DNA from 4 places in the Streptomyces profundus genome. Region 3 is predicted to be linked to each of the others. Evidence: riboswitches for the same ligand, from Rfam matches in the RefSeq annotation. Region 3 holds a riboswitch; each other region holds the start of a gene.
The links. A riboswitch is a leader RNA that binds a small molecule or an ion and turns the genes downstream of it on or off. The one in region 3 is predicted to bind cobalamin.

Region 1 (7,596 bases), 2.5 Mb from region 3:
CTCGGGTCGCGGAGCACAGCCTGGCGCTGTGGGACGAGGCACCCGGGCGGAGAGGGTGATCAACGGGGGCGGGGCGGTGGACCATCCGCCGCCCGGACCCATCCGCCGCTCAGGGGAGGAGGCGGGCCGTCGGCTCGTCCTCTCCCTCGACCGGCGGCGGACCGTCGACACCCCAGACCGCCAACGAACGGGTGAAGGGGTGCTTGGCGACGACCAACCCGCTCGCGGCGAGGAGTTCGGCGAGGGCGTCCTCCATCGCGGTGAGCGAGGCACTCATCAGCCGCTCGGCCGGACCTGCCGGCAACTCCCTCTCCGCGACATCGAACAGGAGGTTGGACGCGTGCCAGCGGATCACCACATGATCGACCGGCCCCTCGATCGGACCTTCCCGCTCCAGATAGACCCCGGAGCCGCCCGTCTCCACCGCCAGCGGGAGGCCGATCAGGCGCACCGCCTGCACGATCCGCTCCACCAGGGCCTCCGGCAGCACCTGCTCCTCGGGGCTCAACGTGCGCTGATTCGGCCGCTGGCCGTCACCGTCCACTGTGTCACTGCTCACACCGACAGCCTGCCCTAACCCGGGGCACGACAGGAATCGTTCTCCCCAACTTCCTGCTCCCGGTTCGCTCCCTCCCGGCGCCTACCCCCGGCAACCGCCTGCGGCGGCCCGCCGGTTGACGGGCTCGCCGCACCCCGTCCGGAGACGGGCGGGGTGCGGCTAGCCGCGTGGGGCCCTCGGGTCAGGGCAGTTCGCCCCGGAGGGTGCGTGCGGCCTCGACCAGGGAGGTCAGCGAATCGCGGACCTCGGGCCAGGCCCGGGTCTTCAGGCCGCAGTCGGGGTTGACCCACAGCCGCTCGGCCGGGATGGCCGCGAGGCCGGCCCGCAACAGCTCGGTGACCTCGGCGCGGTCGGGAACGCGCGGGGAGTGGATGTCGTAGACGCCGGGACCGACCTCCCTCGGATAGCTGGCGTCGGCGAGTTCGGCGGCGACCCGCATATGCGACCTGGCCGCCTCCAGGCTGATCACATCGGCGTCCAGATCGTCGATGGCCTGCAGGATGTCGCCGAACTCGGCGTAGCACATGTGGGTGTGGATCTGGGTGTCGGGGCGGACACCGCTGGTGGTGAGCCGGAAGACCTCGGTGGCCCAGGCCAGATAGCCGCGCTGGTCGACGGCGCGCAACGGCAGCGTCTCCCGCAGCGCCGGCTCGTCGACCTGGATCACCGAAGTTCCGGCGGCCTCCAGGTCGTTCACCTCGTCGCGCAGGGCCAGCGCGACCTGCCTGGCCGTTTCGCCACGGGGCTGATCGTCGCGGACGAAGGACCAGGCGAGCATGGTGACCGGCCCGGTCAACATGCCCTTGACGGGGCGATCGGTCAACGACTGCGCGTACTGGGCCCAGCGCACCGTCATCGGGTCGGGACGCGAGATGTCGCCGACGAGGATCGGCGGCCTGACGTAGCGGGTGCCGTACGACTGGACCCATCCGTGTTGGGTGGCCAGATAGCCGGTGAGCTGCTCGGCGAAGTACTGCACCATGTCGTTGCGCTCGGGTTCGCCGTGCACCAGGACATCGATCCCGGCCTTCTCCTGGAAGGCGATCGTCTCGCGGACCTCGTGCCGCACCCGCTCCTCGTAGCCGGGCGCGTCGAGCCGACCGGCCCGCAGATCGGCCCTGGCCGTGCGGAGCTCGACGGTCTGTGGAAAGGAGCCGATGGTGGTGGTGGGCAGGGGCGGCAGCGCCAGATGGGCCCGCTGGGCGGCGGTGCGCTCGGGGTAGGGCTGCGAACGGCGGCCGTCCGCCTCGGTGATCGCGGCGGCGCGGGCCCGCACGGCCGGGTCACGGGTGATCGGGGACCCGGCGCGGGAGGCCAGATCGGCGCGGTTGGCGGCGAGTTGGGCTGCGATCGCGCCGCTGCCCTCGGCCAGGCCCCGGGTCAGGGTGACGATCTCGGTGACCTTCTGACGGGCGAAGGCCAGCCAGCGCAGAATCTGCTGGTCGATGTCCCGCTCCGCCGTGGCGTCCAGTGGGACGTGCAGCAAGGAGCAGGAAGCGGCCACATCGACGCTGCCGGCCAGACCCAGGAGCGTGGCCAGGGTCGCCAGCGACCGTTCGAGATCGTTGATCCACACGTTGCGGCCGTTGACCACGCCGGCGACCAACCGCTTCCCCGGCAGACCGCCGGCGGCTGCGAGATCCTCCAGGTTGCCGGCGGCGGACCCGGTGAAGTCGATGGCCAGGCCCTCCACAGGGGCCTTCGCCAGAACGGGCAGGGCCTCACCGAGGCGGTCGAAGTAGGAGGCGACCAACAGCTTGGGACGGTCCACCAGGGCACCGAGATCGCGGTAGGCGCGCGCCGCCGCGGCCAACTCGGCGGGGGTACGGTCCTGGACCAGTGCCGGCTCGTCGATCTGCACCCAGCCGGCACCCGCGGCGCGCAGATCGGCCAACACCTCGGCATAGACCGGCAGCAGGCGGTCCAGCAGGGTCAGCGGCTCGAAGTCATCGGCGACGCCGGGAGCGGGCTTGGCCAGCAGCAGATAGGTGATCGGGCCCACCAGAACGGGGCGAGCGGTCAGCCCGAGGGCGAGCGCCTCGCCCAACTCGGCACGTTGCCTGCCGGAGTCGGCGGTGAAGACGGTGTCAGGGCCGAGTTCGGGGACCAGGTAGTGGTAGTTGGTGTCGAACCACTTGGTCATCTCCAGCGGCGCGACATCCTGGGTGCCGCGAGCCATGGCGAAGTAGCCGGCCAGGGCATCGGCCTCGACGGCCGAGCGGTGCCGTGGCGGGATGGCGCCGACCATCACGCTGGTGTCCAGCACGTGGTCGTAGAACGAGAAGTCTCCGGTGGGGACCTCGTGCACGCCGGCGTCGGCGAGCTGTCGCCAGTTGGCTTGACGCAGTTCTGAGGCGGTGTCGAGCAGATCCTGGGCGGTGACGCGGCCCTTCCAGTACCCCTCGATCGCCCTCTTCAGCTGACGGTTGGCCCCCTGGCGGGGATAGCCGTACACCGTGGCCCGTGGTGCCGCGGCTGCGGACTCGCTGGTCAAGAAACTCTCCTTCGCGAGCATGTCTCCTGGCTGGTCTCGGCGACCACGCACGGGAGCGAAGGAGCACAGCGACCGGAGAACCCGGCGGAGCCGTTGCCACGGCCCGGGGCACTCGTCGTCAGCACGCAGACCCACCCACGAGGTCACCGAAACAACCGCGGGCGACGGTCGCCCACGGGCAGTGGCAGGTCTTCGGACTCGCGGGCACCCTCGGCCTGAACACTCAGGCGAAGACCTACTGGCCGTCGCTTCCCAAGCCCGACGGGCCCAGTGCGTATGACGGCGGTCGTTCCCACTCACCGCTGCGGGGCAGTCCCGGATTCCCACCGGGTTCCCTCTTACGACGTGCCTGCCTGGCGGACAGGACGAACCAACTGCGTCGGTCAGCCTAGCGCCTCCGCGCCAGCTGGCCAGAGGGCGTCGAAGCGCGGGGCGTCGGCCCCTGGCAGGCAGGAACGACGCCACCCCGGCGGATCGGGGCGCGGCTGCGGCTGCGGCTGCGGCTGCGGCTGCGGGAGAGCACACCGCTGACCGAGTCCCGCGTCGGGAAAGCACTCTCGTTGTACCGCCCCTTCGGCGAGATGCCGGCCGACCGGGGGCGGCCGATGTCGACTGGGGGCTTTCGGCACTCAGGGGCGCGGCGCGCAGGAACCGCTCGGGCGGCGGGAGGCCGCGTCCCCTCATCACGCTGGTGCCGGTGGGCGAACCGGAGGACCGGGACGGTCGCCTCGTACCAAGAATCTTCAGAATCATCACGCTCCGTAACCTAGACCCTTGTCACTCTCCGTGTCTAGTGGCACACTGAGAATTACTCAGCGCGACATCAGGCGAGGAGTCGGACCACCGGAGGGCACGCGATGCGTACGTTGTTCGATGACCAATCACCCCGCGTCCACGGCGGGTTCGGGCCGGACGGGGCCGGCGCGATGCCGATGGGGGTGGTCGGCCGAGTGCGCCGGGCCTTCCGCAGCCTCGCCAGGTGGTTGTGCCGCGGAGGGCCCGGGACGCTGAGGCGGCTCGGCCGGCCGGCATCCCCGTCCGAGGACGCGGCGCCAGCCGGCCGATCGGGCCCGTCAGTCGCGCGGGCGCAGGAGTTCCAGGTCGGTGCCCCAGGAGTCCAGCACCGCGTCATGGCCGGCGGCGCGGGCCATGAGCTCGACCTCAGCGAACAGCTCACGCTGGGTGCCGGGATCGCCGTCGGCGAGCAGGCGTCGCAGCAGCGGAAGCAGCCGCTCGGCTGTCCAGCCGGGGGTCTCCAACGGGTGGTTGGCCAACTCCCAGCTCAGATACTTGTTGTAGGGCCGCACGCGCCGGTTGAGCGCGAAGACGACCTCAAGGAAGAAGGGCATGCTCTCCGCCGCGTCAAGATGTCCCAGATCGGGACGCCCGTCGCGGAAGCTCTTCAGGGAGCGGTAGGTCTGGTTCACATAGGCGTCCAGCCAGCCGTCGACGGCCGCCCGCGCCTCGTCGGGAAGCAGCGCTCGTTTGCGCTCCAGGATCTCAGCGATCCCGCCGTCGAGTCGGTCGAACAACACCCGGGCGTGCACGTGGGCGTAGCGCATCCAGGGCTGCTCGTCCCCGGGCAGCCCCCGACGGGTGAACTCGGCCAGGGTGAACACGGCCAGATCCAGCCTCGGGGAGCGGTATCCGTCCCAGTCGGCGAACGCCGAAGGGCCCTCGTCCCTGACCACCACATGGATGTCATGGTCGGAGTGCCGGGTCGGCATGCCGTCGTGGGCCTGGGATCCGCTGAGCAGCACGCCGAGGACGGACGGGTCGTCGTGCGCCTGAGCGAGGAGAGCGTCCAGGTCGGTGGGCACGGCGGAGTCGGGCAGATGTGTCATCGCGGTGATCTCTCCATACGGAAGCGTCCGGGGGCAACGGCCCACGGATGGACTGCGGTTCGCTTCGGTGGCGACATCTGCGGTCGCCACAGGGGATCACCTCACGCGCTGGACTCTATCCCGTCCCGAGCGGCGGGCCGGGGCGGGGCCGCGTCAGGCCGTCGGCGGATCGGCGCACTCCTCCTCACCTTCCCGCGCGGTGAGTTGGCTGGCCAGCACATAGCGCACCCGAGCATCGCGGTACCGCACCTCGGGTGCGACCGGGTCGGGGAGGTTGGTCCGCTCGGAGGTCGAGAGGGAGGAGTGGCCGGGGCAGCCGTGAAAGGCGACTCGGGCGTCGGGCACCTGGCCCCAACGCATCTCCTCGGCGTGCACGATCGCGGAGAACGCGAAGTCCGGCTCGGCGCCCGTCTCGTCGCCCCGCTCCGCGTGTTCTCTTCAAGTCGCCCCGGATTTCGCGGCGGCCCTCTTCGCCAGATCCTTGGCCACATCGGTCACCTTGCCGGCGACGGACATCTCCTCGCCCGTCTTGGAGACCTCCTCACCGGTCTTCTCCACCGCTCCCCCCGCACGGTCGACGGCTCCGCCCGCGGTCGCGGACGCCTCCTGCACCACCTGCTCGATGATGCGCGGGTTCTGGTCGATGGTGTTGAGGACCTCCTTGATGATCGAGGCGACCTGGTCGAGACGCACCTTGAGAAGCGCCTGGGCGTCCACGCCCTTGAGGTCCAACTCAAGCCTCCCGAGGGTGACATCGGCACCGACGTCGAGCTTGAGCAGACTGAGCACCTCGGCCTTCAGCGAGATCTTGGCCCTGAGGTCCTCCGCCTCGATCTTCAGCTCGTCGAGCTTGAGCACCGGAACGTCGAGGAGCACATCCGCGTCCTCCGGGTCATAGCCCTGCTGCGAACTCTCTTCACTCATCGTCCCGACCTTCCGTTCGCTCGCTGTCGCTGTCGCTGTCGTAGTCGTCCCCGTCCTCGCCGCCGTCCCCGCGCTCCTCCCTGAGCGCCTCCTCATGGCTGCGCACGACCTCCTCGTCCCGGATCTCGCCGCGCCAGCCCTCGATCTCCTCGTCCGGCGCCAACGTCACATAGCGCTGGAAGTGCTTGAGGTCCAGCCGGATCCGGCGGCCCACGGCACGCCAGAGGTTGCCCGTCTTCTCGAAGAAGCCCGAGGGCTGGTACTCGACAACCGCGATGATCCGGGTCAGCGTCGGCGTCAACTCGTGGAAGGTGACGGCGCCCCGGGTGGATCCCTTGGACCCCTCCGAGCGCCAGACGATGCGGTCGTCCGGCACCTGCTCCTCGATGGTGGCCTCGAAGCTGCGCTCGGAGAAAGCGATCTTGGTCTTCCACTCGGTGGTGGTGTCGTCGGAGGTGGACACATTGCTGACGCCCTTGGTGAAGACGCCGAACTTCTCGAACTGCGTCCAGTGGTCGTAGCAGGTGCGCAGCGGCTTACCCACGTCGATCACCTCGACGATGTTGGTGACCTTGACGTCGCCGGCCTCCTGCTCGCCGCCGGTGGCCGCCGCCCCGTCGTCCTCGTCACCCTCCTCGTCGCCCGAGGAGCCACCCCCAGGAGTCACCTTGTCCTTGAGCCCACGCAACGTCGAACCGGCGGCCACCTTGGCTGGATTCTCACCCTTCATCATGCGCGCGGCGGTATCCGGAACCGCCTTGCTGTTCTCGGCCGAATCGCCGATCCGGTGAGCCACATCGGTCAGCTTTCCGCCGGCCTTGTCGACCAGGTGTTGCGCCTGTGCGCCGAGAAAGCTCATCAGCTCCTCGCGGACCCGCTCAAGTCCGGAGGGCTTCTCCTCGGCGCCGTTCTCACCGCCTTCTTCGGTCTCCTCGGGGGCCTCCGCGGCCTTGGGGCTCATGAGCTGCCACCGCCCTTCTGTCGGGAGCCGCCGGCGGCCGACGAGGTGCGCCGGCTGGGGCGCCTGGGCGCACGTTCCCTCGTGGGCAGCGGCTCGCCGGGGCGACGGCGCCCCGAGGACCGCGCACGGGCCCCTCGCCCGCGCTCCCCGCCGGCCTCGCCATCCGCGTCGGACGCACCGTCGGCCTCCGCTCCGGCCTCTGTGTCGGCCTCCGCGTCGGAAGCGGAATCAGAATCGGAGTCGGCGTCCGGATCCCGGCCCGACCTCGAACGCTTCCGGTCAGGGCGCCGAGCGGGCCGCTCCGACGCCGGCTCGGGCTGGTCGCCGCCGCCCGGCGTCGCGCCGTCAAGCAGAGCCTTGGTGCGGCTGGCCAGGCCGTCCGCGACCGTCTCATAGCCGCGGTGCACGACCGCGGACACCACGGATCGGCCACTGGACAGCAGCTCGCCACGTACCTGGTCACTGATCTTGGCGAACTGGTCAGTACCGCCGAGCCGGTGCAACCCGTCGCTGACCAGCTCACGAGGGTTGAGCCGCACCCGGCGGCCCAACGCGTAGGAGGCAAGCACCAGGGCCAGCTTCGCCTTCTTGGTGCGGCCCAGCAGATAGCCAGCCGCCATCCCGGCGGCAACCGCCGCCCGCGTGGAGGTCTCGGTCATGTTCCCGTGTCCTTGTCGTCGCCCGGCCCTCGGCGGCGCGCCCACGAGAACGTCGGCGGGCGTCGCCATGAACCTCAGCCAACGACGTCCTCGCCCGCTCCGCACCTCGAACGGAGCCGTCCGGATGAGAAACGGAACCGAGGCGGCATCAAGGA
Region 2 (7,596 bases), 5.3 Mb from region 3:
GTGGCCCCCGGCGGGGTGCTCGCCCGGGCGACGCCGTGTTGGCCGTCGGCCCCGGCCGCGAACTCGGCGTGGACGACGGAGCCGTCGGCGAGGTGCACCGTCACCCCGTCGTCGGTCTGTTCCAGGCGCTCGGCCGCGACGCCGAGCCGCACGTCGCCGCCGGCGGCGACGAGCCCGTCGAGCAGGTCGGCCACCACCTCCTGTTGCGGGTAGACGTGGTGGGAACGGCCGTCGTACAGCTCGGAGAAGTCGGTGTAGGAGCGCTGGCCGGTGAACCGGAACTCGCAGCCGGTGTGCCGGTGCCCCTCCTTCAGGAGGCGGTCGGCAAGACCCATCCGCCGCACCGTCTCCACCGTCCGGTACTCCAGCAGACCCGCCCGGGTCCGGCTCACCAACTCCTCCCGCTCGAACTTGTCGACGACCACGCAGGGCACCTGGCGGGCGTGCAGCAGATTCCCGAGGGTCAGCCCCGCCGGTCCCGCGCCCAGGATCACGACGCGGGTGGTGATCTCGTACGGCATTCTCTCGCTCCTCGTAGCCGGCGAACCGCCCACCGGGAGTGGTTGGTTCAGTGGTACTACCTATCGGGGTGCGGACGGGGCACCGCGATGGGTGCCGCGCCCCCTAGTCCGTCGTGACTTCTGGCTTGTCGGGGCCGCGCAGGTCGCCCGCCACGTCGACGAGGTGCTCCCGCATGACGCGTCCCGCCTCGTCCGGGTCGCGCGCGAGGACCGCGTCGAAGACGGCCCGATGCCCGGCGACGGCCTTGTCGTGGGGGTGGTAGCTCGACCGGTCCAGCCTGCTGCGCATGTCCCGCAGCAGTTGGTAGACGGCGGTGTGCACGGCGAGCACCGTCGTGTTGCCCGTCGCCCTGGCCACCGCCAGATGGAAGTCCGTGTCCACGGTCTCCACGGGCCCGCCCTCGCTGACGGCGCGTTCGAACGCCAGCAGGGCGGCGGTCAGATCGGCCTCCCGCTCGGGGGTGAAGTTGGCCGCCGCGAGGGCGGCTACGCCCGGCTCGAAGACCATGCGGAACTCCATCACCGAGTGCACCGCTGGCGACGACAGCTCGATCACCGCCTGGAACGGCGCCATCAGCTGCGACGCGCTCGGCCGTCCGACGAACGTCCCCTCCCCGTGTCGGCTGACCACCAGCCCCAGGAGGTCGAGCTGACGCAGCGCCTCACGCACCGAGTTCCGGCTGACCTGGAACTGCTCGGCGAGTTCGCGCTCCGCCGGCAGCTTGTCGCCGTACCGGAGTTGGCCCTCCCGCATCATCTGTTGGAACTGCTGGACGACGCGCTGTGAGACGCGTTCGGAACGCACCTGCCGGAAACCCTTCGCGGTCCTGGTGTGCTCATCATCCAACGTCACGTCTCACTGCTTCCTGGACAAGGACCTCTTCGGCCGGTCGACCGTCGAACGCGACACAGCACACAGGAGCCGCGTTTCCGTGGCGGGTCTGGAGGTTGCCACGTGGTTAAAAGGTTCTACCTTTACGGGGTGGCGTCAAGGGTCGTGCAGACGCCGGATGAACCGCGGCGGTCGGCGCGGTGCCTCGCGGGGGGCGCCTCCGTCGGCAACTGTCGCCCGTGCGCGCCGTGTTGGTGGGTTCGTGGGGTGGTTTTACTAGGACGTCCAACTATATAGTCGGGGCAGAGGCCCGCGGTGCAGGGAAGCCGGTGTGATTCCGGCACGGTCCCGCCACTGTGACCGGGGCGCATGTCGTCGAGCAGGACGCCACCGACGAGCCAGCTGTCGGGAGGGCGGACGGCGCGCGCTGATCCGGGAGTCAGATACCGGCCGCGGGATCTTCCGTGTTGTCCACGAGGATGGAGCTGACACGCATGGCACCGGTGCGCACGTACGATCCCGGCCCGCCCACGCGAACGGCCGCGCGTCATCGAGGAGTTCACCCGCGCCGAACCGGCGCGGTCTGAGGGCTCCTCCGCCATCAGCGATCTCGCGCCGCCCCCGTCCGCGTACGCCACCGCGTCACGCGCCGGCGGGCCGACGCGCCATCCCCGGATCACCTGACGAGAGCAGGCACCCATGGTCCGTGTCACCGACCGCGCAACCGTGCGCGAGTTGACCCACTTCGTCGCCGGCGAACACACCCCGGGAACCTCGGGGTCCTACGGCGACGTGTACGACCCCAACACCGGCGAGGTCCAGGCCCGCGTGCCCCTCGCGAGCCGCACCGAGACCGAGGCGGCCATCGCCGACGCCGAGCGGGCACAACGCGCGTGGGGCGACTGGAACCCCCAGCGTCGCGCCCGAGTCCTGCTCCGCTTCCTGCACCTGGTCGAGCGGGAGAAGGACACCCTGGCGCGGCTGCTGTCCGCCGAACACGGCAAGACGGTCCCCGACGCGCTGGGCGACATCCAACGCGGCCTGGACGTCGTGGAGTTCGCCGCCGGCATCCCCCATCTGCTCAAGGGCGAGTTCACCGACAACGCCGGTGGCGGCATCGATGTGCACTCGCTGCGCGCGCCCGTCGGGGTGGTAGCCGGCATCACCCCGTTCAACTTCCCCGCGATGATTCCGCTCTGGAAGGCGGCCCCCGCCCTGGCCTGCGGCAACGCCTTCCTCCTCAAGCCGTCGGAGCGCGCGCCCTCCGTTCCGCTGCGGCTGGCCGAACTGTTCCTGGAGGCGGGCCTGCCGCCCGGCGTCCTCAATGTCGTCAACGGCGACCGGGAAGCGGTGGACACCCTGCTGGCCGACCCCCGCGTCGCCGCCCTCGGCTTCGTCGGCTCCACGCCCGTCGCCGCCAGCGTCTACGCCACCGCCGCCGCCCACGGAAAGCGCGCCCAGTGCTTCGGCGGCGCCAAGAACCACCTGATCGTGATGCCGGACGCCGACCTCGACCAGGCCGTGGACGCCCTGATCGGAGCCGGTTACGGCTCGGCGGGCGAGCGCTGCATGGCGATCTCCGTCGCCGTCCCGGTGGGGGAGGAGACCGCCGACGCCCTGGTGGCCAGGCTCAAGGAGCGCGTCGGCCGGCTGCGCATCGGCCGCAGCGACGATCCCGGCGCCGACTTCGGGCCGCTGGTCGGCCCGGACGCCGTCGACCGGGTCCGCTCCTATGTCGACCTCGGGGTCGAGGAGGGCGCCGAACTGGTCGTCGACGGCAGGGAGTTCGTCCTGCCGGGCCACGAGAACGGCTTCTTCGCCGGAGCCTCGCTCTTCGACCGCGTCACCCCCGCGATGCGGGTGTACCAGGAGGAGATCTTCGGCCCGGTCCTCTCCGTGGTCCGCGCCGGGGACTACGAGGAGGCGCTGCGGCTGCCCAGCGAACACCGCTACGGCAACGGCGTCGCCATCTTCACCCGCGACGGCGACACCGCGCGGGACTTCACCCGGCGGGTCGACACCGGCATGGTCGGGGTGAACGTGCCGATCCCGGTGCCGGTCGCCTATCACACCTTCGGCGGCTGGAAGCAGTCCGGATTCGGCGATCTCAACCAGCACGGCCCGGACGCCGTCCGCTTCTACACCCGCACGAAGACGGTGACCTCGCGCTGGCCGGCCGGTCTCCGTGCGGGCGCCGACTTCACCATCCCCACGACGGGTTGAGCCGCGATGACCCACACCCACCTCACGGAGGACCAGCAGGCCCTCGTCGAGACGACCCTCGACTTCGCCCAGGACCACCTCGCGCCGCACGCCCTCGACTGGGACCGCGACAGGCACTTCCCCGTCGACGTGCTGCGCGAGGCCGCCGCGCTGGGGCTCGGCGGCGTCTATGTCAGCGAGGAGTCCGGCGGCTCGGGCCTCACCCGCGCCGACGGGGTCCTCGTCTTCGAGACCCTCGCCTCCGGCTGCCCCTCCATCGCCGGCTACCTGTCCATTCACAACATGGTCGCCTGGATGATCGACCACCACGGCGACGCCGCACAGCGCGGGCGCTGGCTCCCCGCCCTCTGCGCCATGGACGATCTGGCCAGCTACTGCCTGACGGAGCCCGGCGCCGGCTCCGACGCCGCCGCCCTCACCAGCCGGGCCGTCCGCGACGGGGACGACTGGCTGCTCACCGGCGTCAAGCAGTTCATCTCAGGCGCGGGCGCCGCCCGGGTGTACGTGGTGATGGCCCGCACCGGTGGCGCGGGCGCCGACGGCGTCTCCGCGTTCGTGGTCGAGCGGGACGACCCCGGCGTCTCCTTCGGCCCCGACGAGCGGAAGATGGGCTGGAACGCCCAGCCGACCCGCCAGGTGATCCTGGACGCCGTCCGGCTGCCGGCCGACCGGCTCCTGGGGCGCGAGGGCCAGGGCTTCCGCATCGCCATGAGCGGTCTGAACGGCGGTCGCCTGGGCATCGCCGCCTGCTCCCTCGGCGGCGCCCGCAGCGCCCTCAACCGGAGCCTCAGGCACCTCGCCGACCGGGAGGCGTTCGGCCAACGGCTGCTCGACGCCCAGGCGTTGCGCTTCCGCCTCGCCGACATGGCGACCGAGCTCGCCGCCGCCCGCGCGCTGCTCGGGCAGGCGGCCGGGGCCCTCGACCGGGGGGACCCCGAAGCCCCCTACCTGTGCGCGATGGCGAAGCGGTTCGCCACCGACACCGGCTACGCGGTGGCCGACCGGGCGCTCCAACTGCACGGCGGCTACGGCTACCTCAGCGAGTACGGCATCGAGAAGATCGTCCGCGACCTGCGGGTCCATCAGATCCTGGAAGGAACCAACGAGATCATGCGTGTCATCGTGGCCCGCGGCCTGACGGAGGCGTTCCGATGACCGGCGACGAGGACGCCGTCCTGCTGCGCACCACCGGACGGGCCGCCCGTATCACCCTCAACCGTCCCCACGTGCTCAACGCCCTCAACCACGCCATGGTGCGGCGGATCGCCGAGGCGCTCACCGCCTGGGAGCACGAGCCCGGCGTCGAGACCGTGGTCATCACGGGCGCCGGCGAGCGCGGGCTGTGCGCGGGCGGCGACATCCGCGCCATCCACGACGACGCCAGGGAGGGCGACGGCACCGTCGCCGCCGCGTTCTGGCGCGACGAGTACCGCCTCAACGCGCGCGTCGCCCGCTACCCCAAGCCCTATGTCGCCGTCATGGACGGCATCGTGATGGGCGGCGGCGTCGGGATCTCGGCGCACGGCGGCGTCCGTCTCGTCACGGAACGCTCCACCCTCGCGATGCCGGAGACCGGCATCGGCTTCGTCCCCGACGTCGGCGGCACCCATCTGCTCGCCCACGCCCCGGGCGAGCTGGGCACCCATCTGGGCCTGACGGGCGCGCGGATCGGCGCCGGGGACGCCCTGCTGTGCGGGCTCGCCGACCACTACCTCCCGTCCGCCTCGATCGGGGCCCTCGTCGAGGAGTTGACGACCCGCCCGGTGTCGGACGCCATCGCCCGGCATGTGCGGGCCGCACCGGTCGGGGAGTTGGCCGCCAGGCGGGAGTGGATCGACGCCTGCTACGCCGCCGACACCGTCGAGGAGATCGTGTCGCGGCTGCGCGCCCACGGGGACCCGCACGCGAAGGAGGCCGCCGAGACCCTGCTCACCAAGTCGCCCACGGCGCTGAAGGTCACGCTGGCATCGCTGCGCCGGGCCCGTCGGCTCGGCTCGCTGGAGCGGGTCCTCGACCAGGAGTACCGGGTCTCCCTCGCGGCCCTGGCCACGCCCGATCTGGTGGAGGGCATCCGCGCCCAGGTCATCGACAAGGACCGCGGGCCGCGCTGGTCGCCGGCCCGCCTCGGCGAGGTCACCGAGGCCGAGGTCGCCCGCTTCTTCGCCCCCGTCGGCGCGCACGAACTCGGGCTCGCCGGAACCGACACCGCCGTGGAGGTGGCCGGATGAGCCGGACCGTCGCATTCATCGGACTCGGGCACATGGGCGGCCCGATGGCCGCCAACCTGGTGGCGTCGGGCTTCCGGGTGCGCGGCCACGACCTGGTCACCGCCGCCCTGGACGCCGCCGCGGGCGCGGGCGTGGTGCCCGTGGGGACGGCGGCCGAGGCCGTCGCCGACGCGGACGTCGTCGTCACCATGCTGCCCGCCGGGCGCCATGTCCTGGATCTCTACGGGGACATCCTCGCCGCCGCCCGTCCCGGCTCCCTGTTCGTCGACTGCTCGACCATCGATGTCGCCGACGCCCGCCAGGCGCACCGACTGGCCGGGGACGCCGGCATGCGCGCCCTGGACGCCCCCGTCTCCGGTGGGGTGGTCGGGGCCGAGGCCGGCACGCTGACCTTCATGGTCGGCGGCGGGGAGGGGGAGTTCGACGAGGCGCGCCCCCTGCTGGAGGCCATGGGCCGACGGGCCGTCCACTGCGGCGAGGCGGGCGCCGGGCAGGCCGCGAAGATCTGCAACAACATGATCCTCGGCGTCTCGATGATCGCCGTCAGCGAGGCGTTCGTCCTCGGCGAGAGCCTCGGCCTCTCCCATCAGGCGCTCTACGACGTGGCCTCCACGGCGTCCGGGCAGTGCTGGGCGCTGAGCGTCAACTGCCCGGTGCCCGGGCCCGTGCCGACGAGCCCCGCCAACCGGGACTACCGCGCCGGCTTCGCCGCCGCCCTGATGGCCAAGGACCTCGGCCTGGCCGCCAACGCCGCCAACGCCGGCGGTGTGCGGGCGGAACTCGGCCTGCGGGCCGCCGAGTTGTACGCGGCCTATGCCGAGAGCGCCGGTGCCGCCGAGGACTTCTCGGGCATCGTCCGGACGATCAGGGGCCAGGAAGGGGAACAGCCGTGACCACACATCCGGCGGCGGAGTACGAGACGATCCGGGTCGAACGCCAGGGCCGCACCGCCCTGCTCACCCTCGACCGCCCCCAGGCGCTCAACGCGCTGAACCTGCGGGTCATGAACGAGGTGGTGGCCGCGGTGGAGGCCCTGGACCGCGACCAGGACTGCGGCTGCGTGGTGATCACCGGCTCGGCGAAGGCGTTCGCCGCCGGCGCCGACATCAAGGAGATGCGGCCCCACGACTACCCGGACATGTACCTCGCCGACTGGTTCACGGCCTGGGACCGGCTCGGGGCGCTGCGCACCCCGACCGTCGCCGCCGTCGCCGGGTACGCGCTCGGCGGCGGCTGTGAACTCGCCATGCTCTGCGACATCCTGCTCGCCGCCGACACGGCCGTCTTCGGCCAGCCGGAGATCAAGCTCGGGGTGATCCCCGGCATCGGCGGCTCCCAGCGCCTCACCAGAGCGGTCGGCAAGGCCAAGGCCATGGAGCTGTGCCTGACCGGGCGCACCATGGACGCCGCCGAGGCCGAGCGCGCCGGCCTGGTCTCCCGCGTCGTGCCCGCCGACGAACTGCTCGACGAGGCCCTCGCCGTCGCCGAAACCGTCGCCGGCATGTCGCTGCCCGTGGCCATGATGGCCAAGGAGGCCGTCGGCCGGGCCTTCGAGACCACCCTCGCCGAGGGGGTCCGCTTCGAACGCCGGCTCTTCCACGCGGTGTTCGCCACCGCCGACCAGAAGGAGGGCATGGCGGCCTTCGTCGACAAGCGGCCACCCGAGTTCCGGCACCGCTGACCCGGGGAGGCGGGGGAGGGCCCACGGCGGTTGTCCGGTGGCCCTCTCCCGTTCCCCGCGGGGCCCGACGGCGCGCCGGCCGCACCCCGCAGGACGGCGGTCAGCCGGCCG
Region 3 (7,596 bases):
CTGGTGGCGCTCTTCGGGGTGCTGGCCTGCGTGCTCACCCTGACCGTGCTGATCCCGTTCTTCAACAGCGCGGGCGACTACGACTACTGGAACAAGCTGAACGAGGAGAGCGGCGGCGGCGGCCCGTGGGGGGCGCTGCTGGCCGGCGGCGGGGAGAAGCTGCGCACCGTGCTGTGGCTGCTGCTGCCGACGGGCGCGCTGTTGGCGCTGCGCTCGCCGCTGCTGCTCGTCGCGCTGCCGACGCTGGGCTGGCGCTTCGTCTCCCATGAGCCGCACTACTGGGGCACCGACTGGCACTACAGCGCGGTGCTGATGCCGGTGGTCGCGCTGGCGCTGACGGACGCGCTGGCGCACTCCAGGAGCTCCCCGAGGGTCTGGCTGCGGCAGGGGGCCCGCTTCGTCCCCGCGGGGCTGCTGGGCGCCGCGCTGGCGCTCGCGCCCACGCTGCCGGTGGCGGCGCTCGCCGAGTCCGAGACGTACCGTCCCGGGGCCGTGGCGGTCGCGGGGCGGGAGGTGCTGGCCACCGTCCCCGACGGCGCCGAGGTGGCGGCCAACGTCCGGCCCATCGCCCAACTCACCGGCCGCTGCCGGGTGTTCTGGATCGGGGACCCCTCGGTCCCGGCGCCGGAGTACCTGGCCTACTACGGCCAGGGGATGAGCGGGGACGCGATGCTGCGCAGGGCGGCGGGGCTGTATCCGGAGACGGTCTACTCGGTGGTGGCCGACGACTCCGGCTACTTCGTGCTGCGGCGGAAGTGACGGCGATCGCCCGCCGGCCCGACTGTCAGTGGTGGGACGCAGACTGGTGCCATGAACGTGTTGGTGAGAACGGCCGAGCCGGCCGACTTCGCCGCCGTGGCCTCGCTGACCACGGCGGTCTATCTGGCGGACGGGCTGGTCAGCGGCCCCGAGGACGCCTATCTGGCGGTGCTCGGGGATGTGCGTCGGCGCGCCGAGGTGGCCGAGCTGCTGGTCGCCGAGGATCCGTCCCGGCCGGGCGGGCTGTGGGGGGCCGTCAGCCTGTCGGTGGCGGGCGGGGAGTTGGCCGAGGTGGCCGGGGAGGGCGAGGCCGAGTTCCGGATGCTGGCGGTGGCGCCCGAGCGTCGCGGCCACGGGGTGGGTGAGGCGCTGGTGCGGGAGTGCCTCCGCCGAGCCTCGTCGGCGGGTCGTCGGCGTGTCGTGATTTCCTGTCAGTCGCACCTGCACACGGCGATGCGTCTCTACCGCCGCCTGGGCTTCGTTCGGGCGCCGGAGCGGGACTGGGAGCCCGTGCCGGGAGTGAAGCTCTGGGTGTTCGCAGGTGAACTCCCCGCGCAACGAGACGGAGAACACAACATATAGGGCTGCTCGTGGGCAGCGGCACAAGATGTATGCTCGTGCTCGCTGTCGCCGCAGGGGAATCCGGTGCGAGTCCGGAACTGTCCCGCAACGGTGTGTCATGGCCGGTTTTCGCCGTGCCCTGACGAGTCCGAGTGCCTGCCGACGGCTGATCACGTCCAAGCCTCGCGGGCTGGGCCGAAGGACGCGGTGCGGCTGAACTGCCTTGGGGCACAGCCATGCCCGCATCCGTCGCGCCCCGCTCGTGGAGCGCACCGCGACACGAGGGAGAGCACCGAGTGACCATCGCACCCGCCGCCCCCGCAGAGCCGGTCACAGCGGCGCTGACGCGCACGTTGGCCGATCTCACCGCCGATCTGCCGGCCACCGACCCCGCGCGGGTCGCCGCCGCGGTCGAACGGGGCCGCCATCCCGGTTCGGACCAGGCCGAGTTGCGTGAGTTGGCCATCGAGGCGGCGGCCGGTCTGATCGCCGAGGAGCCCGAGTACTCCCGGCTGGCCGCCCGGTTGCTCACCCTGGCGATCCGTGAGGAGGCCGCGGGGCAGGGCGCGGTCTCGTTCGTCGACTCCATCGCCGTCGGCCACCGCGAGGGCCTGATCGGGGACGGCACCGCGGCCTTCGTACGCCGGCACGCGAACGCGCTGGACGCGCTGCTCGCCCGCACCGTGGACGAGGGCGCCGACGACCGTTTCGAGTACTTCGGGCTGCGCACCGTGCAGTCCCGCTATCTGCTGCGCCACCCCATCAGCCGGCGGGTGATCGAGACCCCGCAGCACTTCCTGCTGCGGGTGGCCTGCGGCCTGGCCCCGGACGAGACCGAGCAGGCCCTGGAGCAGGTCGCCGAGCTGTACCGGCTGACCAGCACCCTCTCCTATCTGCCGTCGTCCCCCACGCTGTTCAACTCCGGCACCAGGCACCCGCAGATGTCGTCCTGCTATCTGCTGGACTCCCCGCTGGACGAGCTGGACTCGATCTACGAGCGCTACCACCAGATCGCCCGGCTCTCCAAGCACGCCGGTGGCATCGGCCTCTCCTACACGCGGGTGCGCGCGCGGGGCTCGTTGATCCGGGGCACCAACGGCAAGTCCAACGGCATCGTGCCCTTCCTCCGCACGCTGGACTCCTCGGTGGCCGCCGTCAACCAGGGCGGCCGGCGCAAGGGCGCCGCCTGTATCTACCTGGAGACCTGGCACGCGGACATCGAGGAGTTCCTCGAACTGCGGGACAACACCGGCGAGGAGGCCAGGCGCACCCACAACCTGAACCTCGCGCACTGGATCCCGGACGAGTTCATGCGCCGGGTCGACGCGGACGCCCCGTGGTCCCTCTTCTCCCCCGCCGACGTTCCCGAGCTGACCGACCTGTGGGGCGAGGCGTTCGACGCGGCCTACCGCGAGGCCGAGGCCAGGGGCCTCGCCCAGCGCCAGGTGCCGGCCAGGCAGCTCTACGCCCGGATGATGCGCACGCTGGCGCAGACCGGCAACGGCTGGATGACCTTCAAGGACGCGGCCAACCGCACCGCCAACCAGACGGCGCGGCCCGGCAACGTGGTGCACTCCTCCAACCTCTGCACCGAGATCCTGGAGGTCACCGACGACGGCCAGACCGCCGTGTGCAACCTGGGCTCGGTCAACCTGGCCGCGCATCTGGGCCCGGACGGCGCGATGGACTGGGCCCGGCTGGACGCGACCGTGCGTACCGCCGTGCTCTTCCTCGACCGCGTGGTGGACATCAACTTCTACCCGACCGAGCAGGCGGAGAACTCCAACTCCCGCTGGCGTCCCGTGGGTCTCGGCGTGATGGGCCTCCAGGACGTGTTCTTCCGTCTCGGCCTCCCCTTCGACTCGCCCCAGGCCCGCGCGCTCTCCACCCGGATCGCCGAGCGCGTGATGCTCACCGCCTACGAGACCTCGGCGGAGCTGGCCGAGCGCCACGGGCCGCACGACGGCTGGGCCGACACCCGCACGGCCGACGGCGTGCTCCACCCGGACCACTACCACGGCGTCGAGCACACCTGGCCCGAGCGCTGGCAGGCGCTGCGCGAGCGGATCACGCACACCGGAATGCGGAACTCGCTGCTGCTGGCGATCGCCCCGACCGCCACCATCGCCTCGATCGCCGGCGTCTACGAGTGCATCGAGCCGCAGGTCTCCAACCTCTTCAAGCGGGAGACACTCAGCGGGGAGTTCCTCCAGGTGAACACCTACCTGGTGGCCGAGTTGAAGCGCCTTGGCCGCTGGGACGAGGCGACCAGGCAGGAGCTGCGCTCCGCCAACGGCTCGGTGCAGGAGCTGTCCGGGCTGCCCGAGGAGGTGCGCGCGCTCTACCGCACCGCCTGGGAGATCCCGCAGCGCGCGCTGATCGACATGGCCGCCGACCGCACCCCGTATCTGGACCAGAGCCAGTCGCTCAACCTCTTCATGGCGTCGCCCACCATCGGCAAGCTCAGCTCGATGTACGCGTACGCCTGGAAGCGCGGTCTCAAGACCACCTACTACCTGCGGTCCCGCCCGGCGACCCGGATCGCGCAGTCCGCCCGTTCGAGCGCGACCGCCGCCTCCGTTCCCGAGCCGGCCGCGCCCCCCGTCGGCGTGGCCGTCGTCGACGAGATCCCCGTCCCCGAGCAGGCCGTCGCCTGCTCCCTGGAGAACCCCGAGTCCTGCGAGGCATGCCAGTGAGCGCCCCCACCCAGAGCCAGCCCGAACAGACGGCGCCGACCACCCCGTCGGCCACCCCATCGGCCACGAAGAACCTGCTCGACCCCGGCTTCGAGCTGACCCTGCGCCCGATGCGCTACCCGGAGTTCTACGAGCGCTACCGGGACGCGATCAAGAACACCTGGACGGTCGAGGAGGTCGACCTCCACTCCGATGTCGCCGATCTGGCGAAGCTCTCGCCCGGGGAGCAACATCTGATCGGCCGGCTGGTCGCGTTCTTCGCCACCGGCGACTCGATCGTCGCCAACAACCTGGTGCTGACGCTCTACAAGCACATCAACTCGCCCGAGGCGCGCCTCTATCTCTCCCGGCAGCTGTTCGAGGAGGCCGTGCACGTCCAGTTCTATCTGACGCTGCTCGACACCTACCTGCCCGACCCGGACGAGCGGACCGCTGCCTTCGCCGCCGTGGAGAACATCCCGTCCATCCGGGAGAAGGCACAGTTCTGCTTCCGCTGGATGGACTCGGTCGAGGACATGAGGCAGCTCGACAGCAAGGCGGACCGGCGGCGGTTCCTGCTCAACCTGATCTGCTTCGCCGCCTGCATCGAGGGGCTGTTCTTCTACGGCGCCTTCGCCTATGTCTACTGGTTCCGCTCCCGCGGTCTGCTGCACGGCCTCGCCACCGGCACCAACTGGGTGTTCAGGGACGAGAGCATGCACATGGAGTTCGCGTTCTCGGTGGTGGACACGGTCCGCCGGGAGGAGCCCGAGCTGTTCGACGAGGAGCTGGCCGAGCAGGTCACCGAGATGCTGCGGGAGGCCGTGGAGGCCGAGTTGCAGTTCGCGCGTGACCTGTGCGGCGACGGGCTGGCCGGGATGAACACCGACTCGATGCGCGAGTACCTGGAGTGCGTGGCGGACCAGCGGCTGGCGCGGCTCGGCCTCAAGCCGATCTACGGCTCGCAGAACCCGTTCGGTTTCATGGAGTTGCAGGACGTCCAGGAGCTGACGAACTTCTTCGAGCGCCGCCCGTCGGCCTACCAGGTCGCGGTGGAGGGCAACGTCTCCTTCGACGACGACTTCTAGGCAGCGCCCCCTTCCGGGGAGCCCCCTCGAACATACCCGTGCGGCCGGCGCCTTCGCGCCGGCCGCACGGCCGTTGCCAGCGGTGTTCGGTCACTCGGTTCGATCAGTGGACCAGCCGCTCAGATACCGCAGCTGGGGGCCGACCAGAAACGGCTGCTCATGCTGCCGAGGTGCGCGTGGTCGTTGTGCCCCGGGTAGCCCGGGCCCAGGATCTCGTTGAAGCCGTGGTTCCTGGCCTGCGTGACGATCTGGCAGAAGGTCGGCGAGCCGACCAGGTCGATGCCACGCCCGTACAGGTGGTTGCTGTTGGCCGCGCCGCCCGCCGCGCTGTTGCACGCGTAGGAACGGAAGCCGCTGCTGGTGTTGAGCGGCCGGTCACCGAGCGCGTGCCGGAGGGCCTCCAGCTTCCACATCTGCTGGAGCGCGTTCGCCCGTGCTGTGGCCGCGTTGACCGCACCACCCGACCAGTCCGAGTTACAGCGGTTCATCTCGGCGTAGGTGAAGTGGATCGGCGTGCAGTCGTTGTCCTGCAGATCGTAGATCTTGCCGAACGTCTGCGGGCCGGCGACCCCGTCCGCCGACAGGCCGTAGGCCTGCTGGAAGCGGGTGACGGCGGCGGCGGTCGCGGGACCGTACTGGCCGTCGATGGCCAACACGGAGCCGTAGCCCGGGTATCCGGCCACCCGGATCTGCAACTGCCGCACGTCCTCGCCGGAGCTGCCCTGGTTCAGCGTGCGGTTCCAGGTGTAGCAGCCGTCCGCCTGGGCGGTGCCCGCGGTGGCGACGGTACCGACCACGGCGGCTGATGCGACCATGACAATCGTGAGTAACACTCTGACGAGACGTCTCAACATGCTTACCTCCGAGGGGGAAGAGGAAGTTCGCAATGAGAGTGCCCGAGGTTGTCAACGCGCGTCAACCTTCTGCGGGACGCCAGTGGACCAGGCCACTGGCGTCCCGCCGGAAGTGTCCCGGATCACTCCGCGTTGGGAACCGTCTCGTAACGCGGCGTTCCCTCGTCCATCATCCGCAGCGCCCGCTTGCGCTCCCGCTTGGTGAGCCGATCCAGATAGAGGCGGCCGTAGAGATGGTCCGTCTCATGCTGGAGGCACCGCGCGAAGTATCCCGTGCCGCGCACCACGATCGGCTTGCCGGAAACGTCCTGACCACGCACGACGGCGTAGTCGGGGCGCGCCAACTCGGCGTGCGCGGTGGGCACGGAGAGGCAGCCCTCGTTGCTGTCGTCCAGCACCCGGCGCTCAGGCGGAAGTTCGTCCAGCACCGGATTGCAGACCACGCCGACGTGCCGCACATCGTCGTCGTCCTCGCAGTCGTATACGAAGACCTTGAGGTCGACGCCGATCTGGTTGGCCGCCAGGCCGACGCCCGCCGCCGCGCGCTGGCTGGCGAACATGTCGTCGACCAGCGCGGCCAGTTCCTCGTCGAACTCCGCGACGTCCTGGCACTCCCGGTGCAGCATCGGATGCCCCACCACCGTGATGGGCCGGACCGTGCCGCGCTCCCGGTGCTCCCGCTCACGCTGAGCGGCGTCCTGCGTGTCGTCGATGAACTCGCCGCCGCGCTCATCGGTGTCTTGCTGCGCCATGGTCCGACGTTCGCCTTTCGGGTCATGCTCGCGGGACATGGCCCGCACTGCCGCCCCCAGCTTAAGGCGCGCCGCCGACTGCTCCCTCCCGTGGGCCGGACCGGCCGGCGCCCCGGGCCTGCGTCAGCAGACCTCTTCCAGATCCCGCCAGTCCCTGGCGTCCGGCCGGTCGGCGACCCAGCCGTCCAGCAGCCCCCGGACGAGCCCGCTCGGCGCGGCGATGCCGCACTCCCGCTCCGGCGACCAGAGCGCCCCGGCACCGGTGTGCCCCAGCGGCCCCGGCCGGCCGGGCACGCTGTGGTCATGGGGATCGTGCTGCGCCAGCCCGTCCCCCTCCTCGCTCGGCATCCGGCTCTCCGAACAGGCGCGACACAGCAGCCGCACGGAGGAGGACCAGTCCTCCGCCGCGTAGCCGGCGTCGGACGCCAGCCGCTCCAGGGCGTCCCTGTCCTCCTCCGTCGCCGCCTCGATCAGCACCACCCAGGTCGGGACGGCGGACGGCGCCCACAGCTCGATCTCGTCGAAGACCGGGAACACGGCCGAGCCGCCGGCGACCGCCGTGGTCCGCTCGCCCCTGGGCGCGCCGTCGTGCAGCACCACCTCACCCCAGCGGCGGCCGGACGAGGGCAGCGGGATGTTGCGGACCTCGATCCTGGCCGGGTCGAGCCGCCGGCCCCAGACCACCTCGGCCTCCCCCTCCGGCGAGAGCCGGACGGCGGCCCCGCCCAGCCGCATGCCCAGCGGCTCGTCGGCGACCGAAGGACCGCCGGCCACCGGCAGCCCGTACGCCTGCCAGGCGCGGCGGGCCAGCGGCCAGTCCTGGAGCGCGGTCGCCGCGATGCCGACGTTCCACCAGTCCGGTGCGCCGGTGTCCTTCTCCAGCAGGGCCACCGCGCGCAGGCCGGCG
Region 4 (7,596 bases), 5.0 Mb from region 3:
AGGAGGGCGGCGTCGGCCTTGTCGGGGTGAGCAACCACTGGGCGTGGAAGGTGGAGCGCGCCAGGACGATCGCCGCGACGGCCGGGCTGCCGGGGTACGAGGTGTTGCAGTACCAGCACAGCTATCTCCGGCCGCGCACCGACCTGCCGGCCCGGCGCTCCCCGGACGGCAGCCAGGGGCTTCTCGACGGAGACCTGCTGAGCTACCTGCGGGAGAACCCCGAGCTGACGCTGGTCGCCTACTCCCCGCTGCTGTCCGGCAGTTACACGCGGGCGGACAAGGCCCTCGAGCACGACTACGAGCATCCGGGCACGCCCATCAGGCTGGCCGCGCTGCGCGAGGTGGCCAAGGAGGCCGACGCGACGCCCAACCAGGTGGTGCTGTCCTGGCTCATCGGCGGGGAGATCCCGGTGCTCCCGATCACCGGCGCCTCCTCGGTGGCCCAGCTGAACGAGAGCCTGGCCGCGGTGGACCTGGTGCTGACCCAGGAGCAGCGCGCCAGGTTGGACGGGGCCTTCTAGGTCCTGCGCCGCGCCCGGGGCCCGGGATCGCTCCGGAGGCCCTGGGCGCGGCGAGCCGCCGTCCTCCCCCGCCGTCCTCCCCCGTCGTGAACCGCTGACGTTTCGAACGAGAGGAACGATCATGACCAACCATCGCCCCGCCGCCTCGGGATGTCCGGTGGGCCTGGGGACGACGGATCTCGTGGACCCGACGCTCTACAGCGGCGGCGACCCGCACCCCGAGTGGGCGCGGCTACGCGCGTTGGACAGCCTGAGCTGGCACCAGGTGGACGCCGATCGGGGCTTCTGGTCCGTGGTCAAGTACGCCGACACGGAGTTCGTGCTGCGCAACACCGAGCTGTTCACCTCGGAGCGGGGCACGATGCTGGAGCTGCTGGGGATGGACGATCCGGCCGGCGGCCAGCAGTTGGTGGTGACGGACCCGCCGCGCCACACCATCATGCAGGCCAGGCTGAAGAAGGCCCTGGCGCTCAGGGCGGTGGACCGGCAGCGCGACATGATCCGCGACCTGGTGCTCGAACTCGTCGAACCGCTCGGCGACGGCGGGGTGTTCGACTTCGCCCAGGCGATGATCGAGATGCCGATGTCGGTGACCGGCACCATGATCGGCCTGCCCAGGGCCGACTGGCCCTGGCTCACCAGGCTCACCGCCGCCTGCATCGCTGCGGACGATCCGGAGTACCAGGAGCCGGGGGGCAAGGAGGCCACCCTGGCGACGGCTCACCGGGAGCTCTTCGTCTACTTCCAGGACCTGGTCTCCTTCCGGCGCGAGCAGTTGAGCGACGATCTGCTGAGCGTGCTGATCTCCACCCGCTTCGAGGGCCGCCACATGTCCCCGAGCGAGATCGTCGCCAACTGCTACAGCCTGCTCCTCGGCGCCAACGTCACCACCCCGCACGCGCCCAACTTCGTGCTCGCCGAGTTCGTGGAGACCGATGTGCTGCGGGACTGGGCGGCGCATCCCGAGGTGCACACCACGGCCGTCGAGGAGTCGCTGCGGTGGTCCTCCCCCGTCAACCACATGCTCCGCTACGCCACCCGGGACCTGGTGCTCCACGGCACCGAGATCGCGGCCGGTGACGCCGTGGTGGTGTGGCTGGGGTCGGCCAACCGCGATGACGACGAGTTTCCCGGAGGTGAGACATTCGACATACGGCGGAAACCGAACAAGCATCTGGCGTTCGGCATCGGACCCCACTACTGTGTCGGGCACAGCGTCGCCAGAGTCACGATCAAGACATTGTTCGAAGAACTCCTGGACAGATACGAGGACTTCCAGTCCGCCGGAAAGGCGGAGCGCATGGTCTCGAATTTTGTGTCCGGTTACAAACACGTCCCCATTACCGCACGGCGCCGCCGCCGCACAGCCGCCGGATAAACATCCGGAACATATTGGTTCGGCCTTGTCGACGGGTTTCCGGGACGTATCCGCTTGGAGGTGGCGAGGGCGTTGTACGCGTTGAGACGCCGTTTCCGGTTGGTGACGAGACCCGCGGGCGACCGCGTCTGTACCACGGCCCGCGCGGGATCATAGCGCCCCCCGCACCCCGGGGTCAGGCGCCCGCTATGGGCCCACACTCCCCTCTGCCTCCGCTTTGACCTGGGCAGACGTCATATCAGCCATGGCCGGGGGGAACCGCGGAGGGACACAAGCCCGCGCCGTTCGCCGCCCCTGCTCCCCTTGTCCGCCCCTGCCCAGGAAACCCGAATCCCACACCGACTCCACTGCCCGCCGGCGTCAAAAAAGCGCAAAGAGAGTTTCAAGGGGAAGGTATGGCTTGTATGTCCAGCTGTCAATGCCCGGGGCACAGATGGGCAGCGCTGATGGAACTCGTCCATGCGGATACCGCCGTCTCGCTGCCGCCGCCGAGCGGTGGTCCCACTCCCCCGGTGACCACGCATCGATTAACTCCGGAGGGCGCGCTGGGCGCGCCACTTGACGGTCTGACCGCCCTCTTGACGGGGCAGCCGGACAATGCTTTGTCCTTTTCCGGCGCACCACCGCAACAGAGTTTGTTCCTCTGTGTGCAGAGCTACATACGGGAACATCTGGGCGACTCGGAGCTGACCCCGCGCAGCGTGGCGCGCGCCCATCACATCTCGCTCCGCTATCTGCATCGGCTCTTCCACCAGCACGGCCTCACCGTCGCCGCCTGGATACGCCAGCAGCGCCTTGAGGGCTGTTGGCGGGACCTGACCGACGCGGCGATGTTCGCCCACCCCATCCAGGCCATCGCCGGCCGCTGGGGTTTCACCGACAGCGCCCACTTCAGCCGGGCCTTCCGCGCCGCCTACGGCCTACCGCCCAGCCATCTGCGGCGCCGGGCCAAGACCGTCTGGGAGGAGCGCGTCGTCGGCCGGGGCCCCGGCACCGTCCTCCCCGGCCACTGAACCGAGGCGCCGGGCCAGCGGGCGGGCCCGGCGGCGCTCAGCGTTCGGCGAGCCGGGCGAGCAGACCTGTCAGCCGGAACGGAATCAGCTCGCGCATCGCCAACGCGGTGCTCGTGCGCACCACTCCGGGGCAGGCCAGGACGCTGCCGGCGACCCGGTAGAGGTCCTCGGCGTCGGTGGCGATCACCCGGATCAGCAGGTCCATGTCGCCGCTGACGCCGATCACCTCGACCACCTCGTCGATCCCGGCGAGCGCCCCGGCGACCTCGGCGAGCCGGCGCTGCTCCACCTCGGCCGTGACAAAGGCGGTCAACGGCCGCCCCAGGGCGGCCGGATCGATCCGGCGCTCGAAGGACCGCAGCACCCCGGCGCGCTCCAGCTTGGCGAGCCGCGCCTGGACGGTGTTGCGGGACAGGCCGAGGCGCTGCGCCAGCGCCAGGACCGTGGCGCGCGGCTCCTCGGCCAGCGCCGCCAGCACGCGCGCGTCCGTCGCGTCGACGCGCGCCCCGGTTCTCACAGTGCTCAACAGACGTCTCTCCCTGGCCTGTTCCTCGGGCAGGTGCGGGGCCGGCCCATGGTGACGGGCGGGGCCGGCCGCCGCGCTCGGCGCCCGCGCCGGACGGCGGGGCGAGGGCCCCCGCGATCCCCGGCTCAGCCGCCGCGCGCGAGGCGGGTCGCCTGGAAGGCGACGGCGTCGGCGAGCGCCAGCACCGCGGCCTCGATCACGCTGGCGTTCGCGCCGACCGTGGTCCACTCCCGCTCCCCGTCGTGGGAGACGGCCAGGACCCGCGCCCGGGAGCCCTCGTCCAGGACCCTGATCTGATAGGAGGACAGCGTCCAGGTGTCCAGCCACGGCAGCTGGGGCGCGAGCGCCCGCCGCAGCGCGGCCTCCAGCGCGCGCACCGGCCCCTCCCCCGACGCCGTGGCCTCAGCGCGTTCGGTGCCGACCCGCAGACCGACGGTGGCCTCGGAGACGACCGTGCCGTCCGCGCGGTGCTCCGACACCACCCGGTGCCACACCGGACGGAAGTCCGCGGGCCGCTCCCTGGGCGTGCCGACGGCGAGTTCGGCGCGGAGCAGCAGCTCCAACGAGGCGTCGGCCGCCTCGAACGACCAGCCGGCCGCCTCCAGTTCCTTCACCCGCGCGATGGACCGGGTCAGGGCGTCGGGATCCGCCCGGAGATCCAGGCCCAGCTCGGCCCCCTTCAGCTCCAGGCTCGCCCGGCCCGCCATCTCGGTGACCAGGACGCGCATCCCGTTCCCGACCACCAGGGGGTCGATGTGGTTGTAGAGCTCCGGATCGGCCTTGACACCGCTGGCGTGCAGCCCCGCCTTGTGGGTGAACGCCGAGGCGCCCACATACGGCTGGTGCGGGTCGTCGGCGATGTCCGCCAGTGCGGCGATCGCCTCCGCCGCGCCGACCAGCGCGCCGAGCCGCCCCTCCGGCAGCACCGGCAGATCCAGCTTGGTCACCAGGTTCCCGATCACGGCGAAGAGGTCGGCGTTGCCCGCGCGTTCGCCGTAGCCGTTGGCGGTGCACTGCACATGGGTGACGCCGGCCGCCACGGCGGCGACGGTGTTGGCCACGGCGCATCCGGTGTCGTCCTGGCAGTGGATGCCGAGCCGCAGGCCGGTCCGCGCCCGCACCGTCTCGACCGTCTCGGCCAGCCGCAGCGGCAGGTTCCCGCCGTTGGTGTCGCAGAGCACCAGCACGTCCGCGCCCGCCTCGGCCGCCGCGTCCAGCACCCCGAGCGCGGTGTCCGGATCGTGCTGGTAGCCGTCGAAGAAGTGCTCGGCGTCCAGGAAGACGCGACGTCCCTCGGCGACCAGCAGGCGCACGGTGTCCGCGATCATCGCGCGGTTCTCCGCCGGGTCGGTGCGCAGCGCCCGTTCGATATGCCGCCGGTCCGCCTTGGCGACGAGCGTGACGACGGGCGCCTCGGAGTCGAGCAGCGCGCGCACCTGCGGATCCCGATCGGCCCTGGTGCCCGCCTTCCTGGTGCTGCCGAACGCCGCGAGCGCCGCGTGCCGCAGGGTGAGTTCACCGGCCGCCGCGCGCCGGAAGAACTCGGTGTCCCTGGGCAACGCGCCTGGCCAGCCGCCCTCGATGAAGCCGACCCCCAGGGAGTCCAGGAGCCTGGCCACCGCGAGTTTCTCGGTGACCGAATAGGATATTCCCTCCTGTTGGGCACCGTCGCGCAGCGTGGTGTCATAGATGTGAAAGGAATCGAGCAGGGGAGCCCCCGCCGGTTGTGTACGCATTGAATTTCCCAGTCTCGCCCACTCGACTTCGACGAAGAATCGAGCCACGGATTGAATTCCGGCATGCTGGAACGCCGGATGAGGTGAATCGGGAACACACCAGGGCCGGTTGTCACGGCCCGGGGGAGGAAGCACGGAGGTGCGGCGCTACAGCGCCCTCACCTCGGGATCCTGCCCGATGGGGACGAGCGGGAGCATAGGGGGAGACACCGCGCGCGGCGCGGGGCACGATGTCGTGAGGGCAGCAGGGAACCCATGACGTTTCAGCTCCATCCTCGTGGGCTTCGCGTGATACCTGCGAGCGGCAATCTGGCTTCCCGACTTTCGTCGGGTCACAGTGGCGGGACCGCGCCGGATTCTCACCGGCTTCCCCACTTCGCAGGCGCTTTCCCCACAGATTAGCAGGGAATCCCCGCCCGGCGGACCCCTGTTGGGTTTTCCTACCCCCCTGTCAGGTACCGCCGTTTGTCCGTAACCAACGCGCTTGGGAGCGATACGCGGCTTTCGACTCACCCCGTACGAGGGCGCGTCGGTGCCCCCGACGGGGGGTGGGTGGCTGGAAGGATGGGCGGACGCGTCTGGCCGTGCCGGGGCGGCCCCCTCGCTCCCGGCGGCCGACCCACCACAGGACAGGAGTGGTTCCCCTTGACAGCGCACTCCGCGACGCTGGCGATCGACGAGGCCGTGCGGGCGCGACGGGCGGCCGGGCTGGCGACGCTCCACCTGGGCTTCGGCGAGGCCGGGCTGCCCGTCGCCCCCGGGCTCACCGAGGTGCTCGCCGCCTCCGCGGGCCGCAGCGGCTATGGGCCGGTGGTCGGTTCGCCGGAGGCCAGAGAGGCGGCGGCCGGCTGGTTCGGCCGCCGTGGGCTGGCCACCGAGCCCGAGCAGGTGCTCTTCGCACCGGGCAGCAAGCCCCTGCTCTTCGCCCTGCTGGCCGCGTTGGAGGGGGATGTGGTGCTGCCCCGCCCCTCCTGGGTCTCCTACACGGCGCAGGCCGCCCTGCTGGGCCGCCGAGTGATCGAGGTGCCCATCCCCGCGGACGCCGGCGGCATCCCCGCGCCCGAGCTGCTGGAACTGTCGCTGCGCCGGGCCGAGGCGGCGGGCGCGCGCCCCGGGGTGCTGGTCCTGACCGTGCCGGACAACCCCACCGGCACCGTCGCCGACGAGCAGCGGATCGCCTCGGTGCTGGCCGTGGCGGCCCGCCGGGGCCTGACGGTGATCAGCGACGAGATCTACGCCGAGCTGGGCCATCGAGGGCCGGTGCCGAGCCCGGCCACGCTCGGCTGGGAACAGACCGTGGTCACCAGCGGGTTGAGCAAGTCCCTCGCGGTGGGCGGCTGGCGCGTCGGCTTCGCGCGGCTGCCGGCCGGCCCGTGGGGGCGGCGCCTCGGCGAGCGGCTGACCGGGATCGCCAGCGAGATCTGGTCCAGCCTGGCCGCGCCCATGCAGGCCGTGGCCGTCCACGCGCTGCGTGAACCACCCGAGATCACGGCGTATGTGACACGGGCGCGGCAGCTGCACGCGCGGGTCGCCGAAGCGGCGCACACCCGGCTGGTGGCCGCCGGCGCGCGCTGCCGTCCGCCGCGGGGCGGCTTCTATCTCTACCCCGACTTCGCCCCCGTCGGCCGGCCGCTCCGGGCGCGCGGCGTCACGACCAGCGCGGCGTTGGCCACCACCCTGTTGGAGCGGCACGGCGTCGCCGCGCTGCCCGGCAGCGCGTTCGGGGATCCCGCCTCCACGCTGACTCTGCGGATCGCGACCGGGCTGCTCTACGGGGAGACGGAGCGGGACCGGCTCGCGGCGTTGGCGTCGCCCGAGCCGGAGGGGCTGCCGTGGATCGACGCGGCGCTGCGCCATCTCGGCGACGCGCTCGCCGCCGTCACCGCCAGGCCCGGCGCGCAACCGCGGGACGCCGTCGCACGCGCGGCGGACGTGGTCCCCGACTGACGGGGCGCGCGCCCGGAGGGACGGCGGGGCCCGCCGCACCGTGGTGCGGCGGGCCCGGGCCGGTCGGTGGCCACCGACGCGCCGTCAGGCGTCGGCGAGGACGCAGGCTCCCTCGTTGAGGGTGAAGACGCTCGGCGTCGAGCTGTCCCCGCCGTGACTGGCGAGGAACCCGAGGGTGGCGCTGGCCCCGGGGGCGATCGTCTCGTTGTGCGGCTCACCGCTGGCCGTCACGGTGGTGCCCGAGGTGGTGAACGCGGCGCCCCAGCCGGAGACCAGCCGCTGGCCCTCGGCGAGCGCGAAGGAGAGCGACCAGCCGGTGAGCGGCTCGTCGCCGGTGTTGGTGACGGTGATGTCCGCGGTCAGCCCGGTGCCCCAGGTCTCGGCGGTGAGGCTGACCGCGCAGGTGCTCGCCGCCGCCGGGCCCTCGAACGTGATGCGGTGCAGCCCGCCGGGCAGGTCGTTGACGGCGTACAGC

Region 1: it holds a riboswitch for cobalamin, as region 3 does, so the genes downstream of both, metE (5-methyltetrahydropteroyltriglutamate--homocysteine S-methyltransferase) here and K4G22_RS08590 (ribonucleoside-diphosphate reductase subunit alpha) in region 3, are expected to answer to the same signal.
Region 2: it holds a riboswitch for cobalamin, as region 3 does, so the genes downstream of both, K4G22_RS30255 (CoA-acylating methylmalonate-semialdehyde dehydrogenase) here and K4G22_RS08590 (ribonucleoside-diphosphate reductase subunit alpha) in region 3, are expected to answer to the same signal.
Region 4: it holds a riboswitch for cobalamin, as region 3 does, so the genes downstream of both, cimA (citramalate synthase) here and K4G22_RS08590 (ribonucleoside-diphosphate reductase subunit alpha) in region 3, are expected to answer to the same signal.

The regions. Positions count from the first base shown of each region.
Region 1 is NZ_CP082362.1:4,536,601-4,544,196, reverse strand. Features, by position in the region: gene thrS (threonine--tRNA ligase) at 1-59, shown strand, start outside; gene K4G22_RS20065 (hypothetical protein) at 110-559, opposite strand; gene metE (5-methyltetrahydropteroyltriglutamate--homocysteine S-methyltransferase) at 741-3,053, opposite strand; cobalamin riboswitch at 3,220-3,444, opposite strand; gene K4G22_RS20055 (hypothetical protein) at 4,127-4,897, opposite strand; gene K4G22_RS20050 (hypothetical protein) at 5,051-5,272, opposite strand; gene K4G22_RS20045 (hypothetical protein) at 5,336-5,821, opposite strand; gene K4G22_RS20040 (SRPBCC family protein) at 5,814-6,782, opposite strand; gene K4G22_RS20035 (hypothetical protein) at 6,779-7,441, opposite strand.
Region 2 is NZ_CP082362.1:7,259,250-7,266,845, forward strand. Features, by position in the region: gene K4G22_RS30240 (4-hydroxybenzoate 3-monooxygenase) at 1-521, opposite strand, end outside; gene K4G22_RS30245 (FadR/GntR family transcriptional regulator) at 625-1,374, opposite strand; cobalamin riboswitch at 1,650-1,822, shown strand; gene K4G22_RS30255 (CoA-acylating methylmalonate-semialdehyde dehydrogenase) at 2,053-3,576, shown strand; gene K4G22_RS30260 (acyl-CoA dehydrogenase family protein) at 3,583-4,731, shown strand; gene K4G22_RS30265 (enoyl-CoA hydratase/isomerase family protein) at 4,728-5,804, shown strand; gene mmsB (3-hydroxyisobutyrate dehydrogenase) at 5,801-6,697, shown strand; gene K4G22_RS30275 (enoyl-CoA hydratase) at 6,694-7,485, shown strand; gene K4G22_RS30280 (dihydrodipicolinate synthase family protein) at 7,586-7,596, opposite strand, start outside.
Region 3 is NZ_CP082362.1:2,002,014-2,009,609, forward strand. Features, by position in the region: gene K4G22_RS08580 (DUF2079 domain-containing protein) at 1-759, shown strand, start outside; gene K4G22_RS08585 (GNAT family N-acetyltransferase) at 811-1,341, shown strand; cobalamin riboswitch at 1,335-1,498, shown strand; gene K4G22_RS08590 (ribonucleoside-diphosphate reductase subunit alpha) at 1,617-4,016, shown strand; gene K4G22_RS08595 (ribonucleotide-diphosphate reductase subunit beta) at 4,127-5,083, shown strand; gene K4G22_RS08600 (D-Ala-D-Ala carboxypeptidase family metallohydrolase) at 5,203-5,937, opposite strand; gene def (peptide deformylase) at 6,060-6,689, opposite strand; gene K4G22_RS08610 (tetratricopeptide repeat protein) at 6,813-7,596, opposite strand, start outside.
Region 4 is NZ_CP082362.1:7,000,209-7,007,804, reverse strand. Features, by position in the region: gene K4G22_RS29405 (aldo/keto reductase) at 1-521, shown strand, start outside; gene K4G22_RS29400 (cytochrome P450) at 643-1,899, shown strand; gene K4G22_RS29395 (helix-turn-helix domain-containing protein) at 2,547-2,912, shown strand; gene K4G22_RS29390 (Lrp/AsnC family transcriptional regulator) at 2,950-3,438, opposite strand; gene cimA (citramalate synthase) at 3,564-5,174, opposite strand; cobalamin riboswitch at 5,465-5,602, opposite strand; gene K4G22_RS29380 (pyridoxal phosphate-dependent aminotransferase) at 5,820-7,121, shown strand; gene K4G22_RS29375 (PQQ-dependent sugar dehydrogenase) at 7,206-7,596, opposite strand, start outside.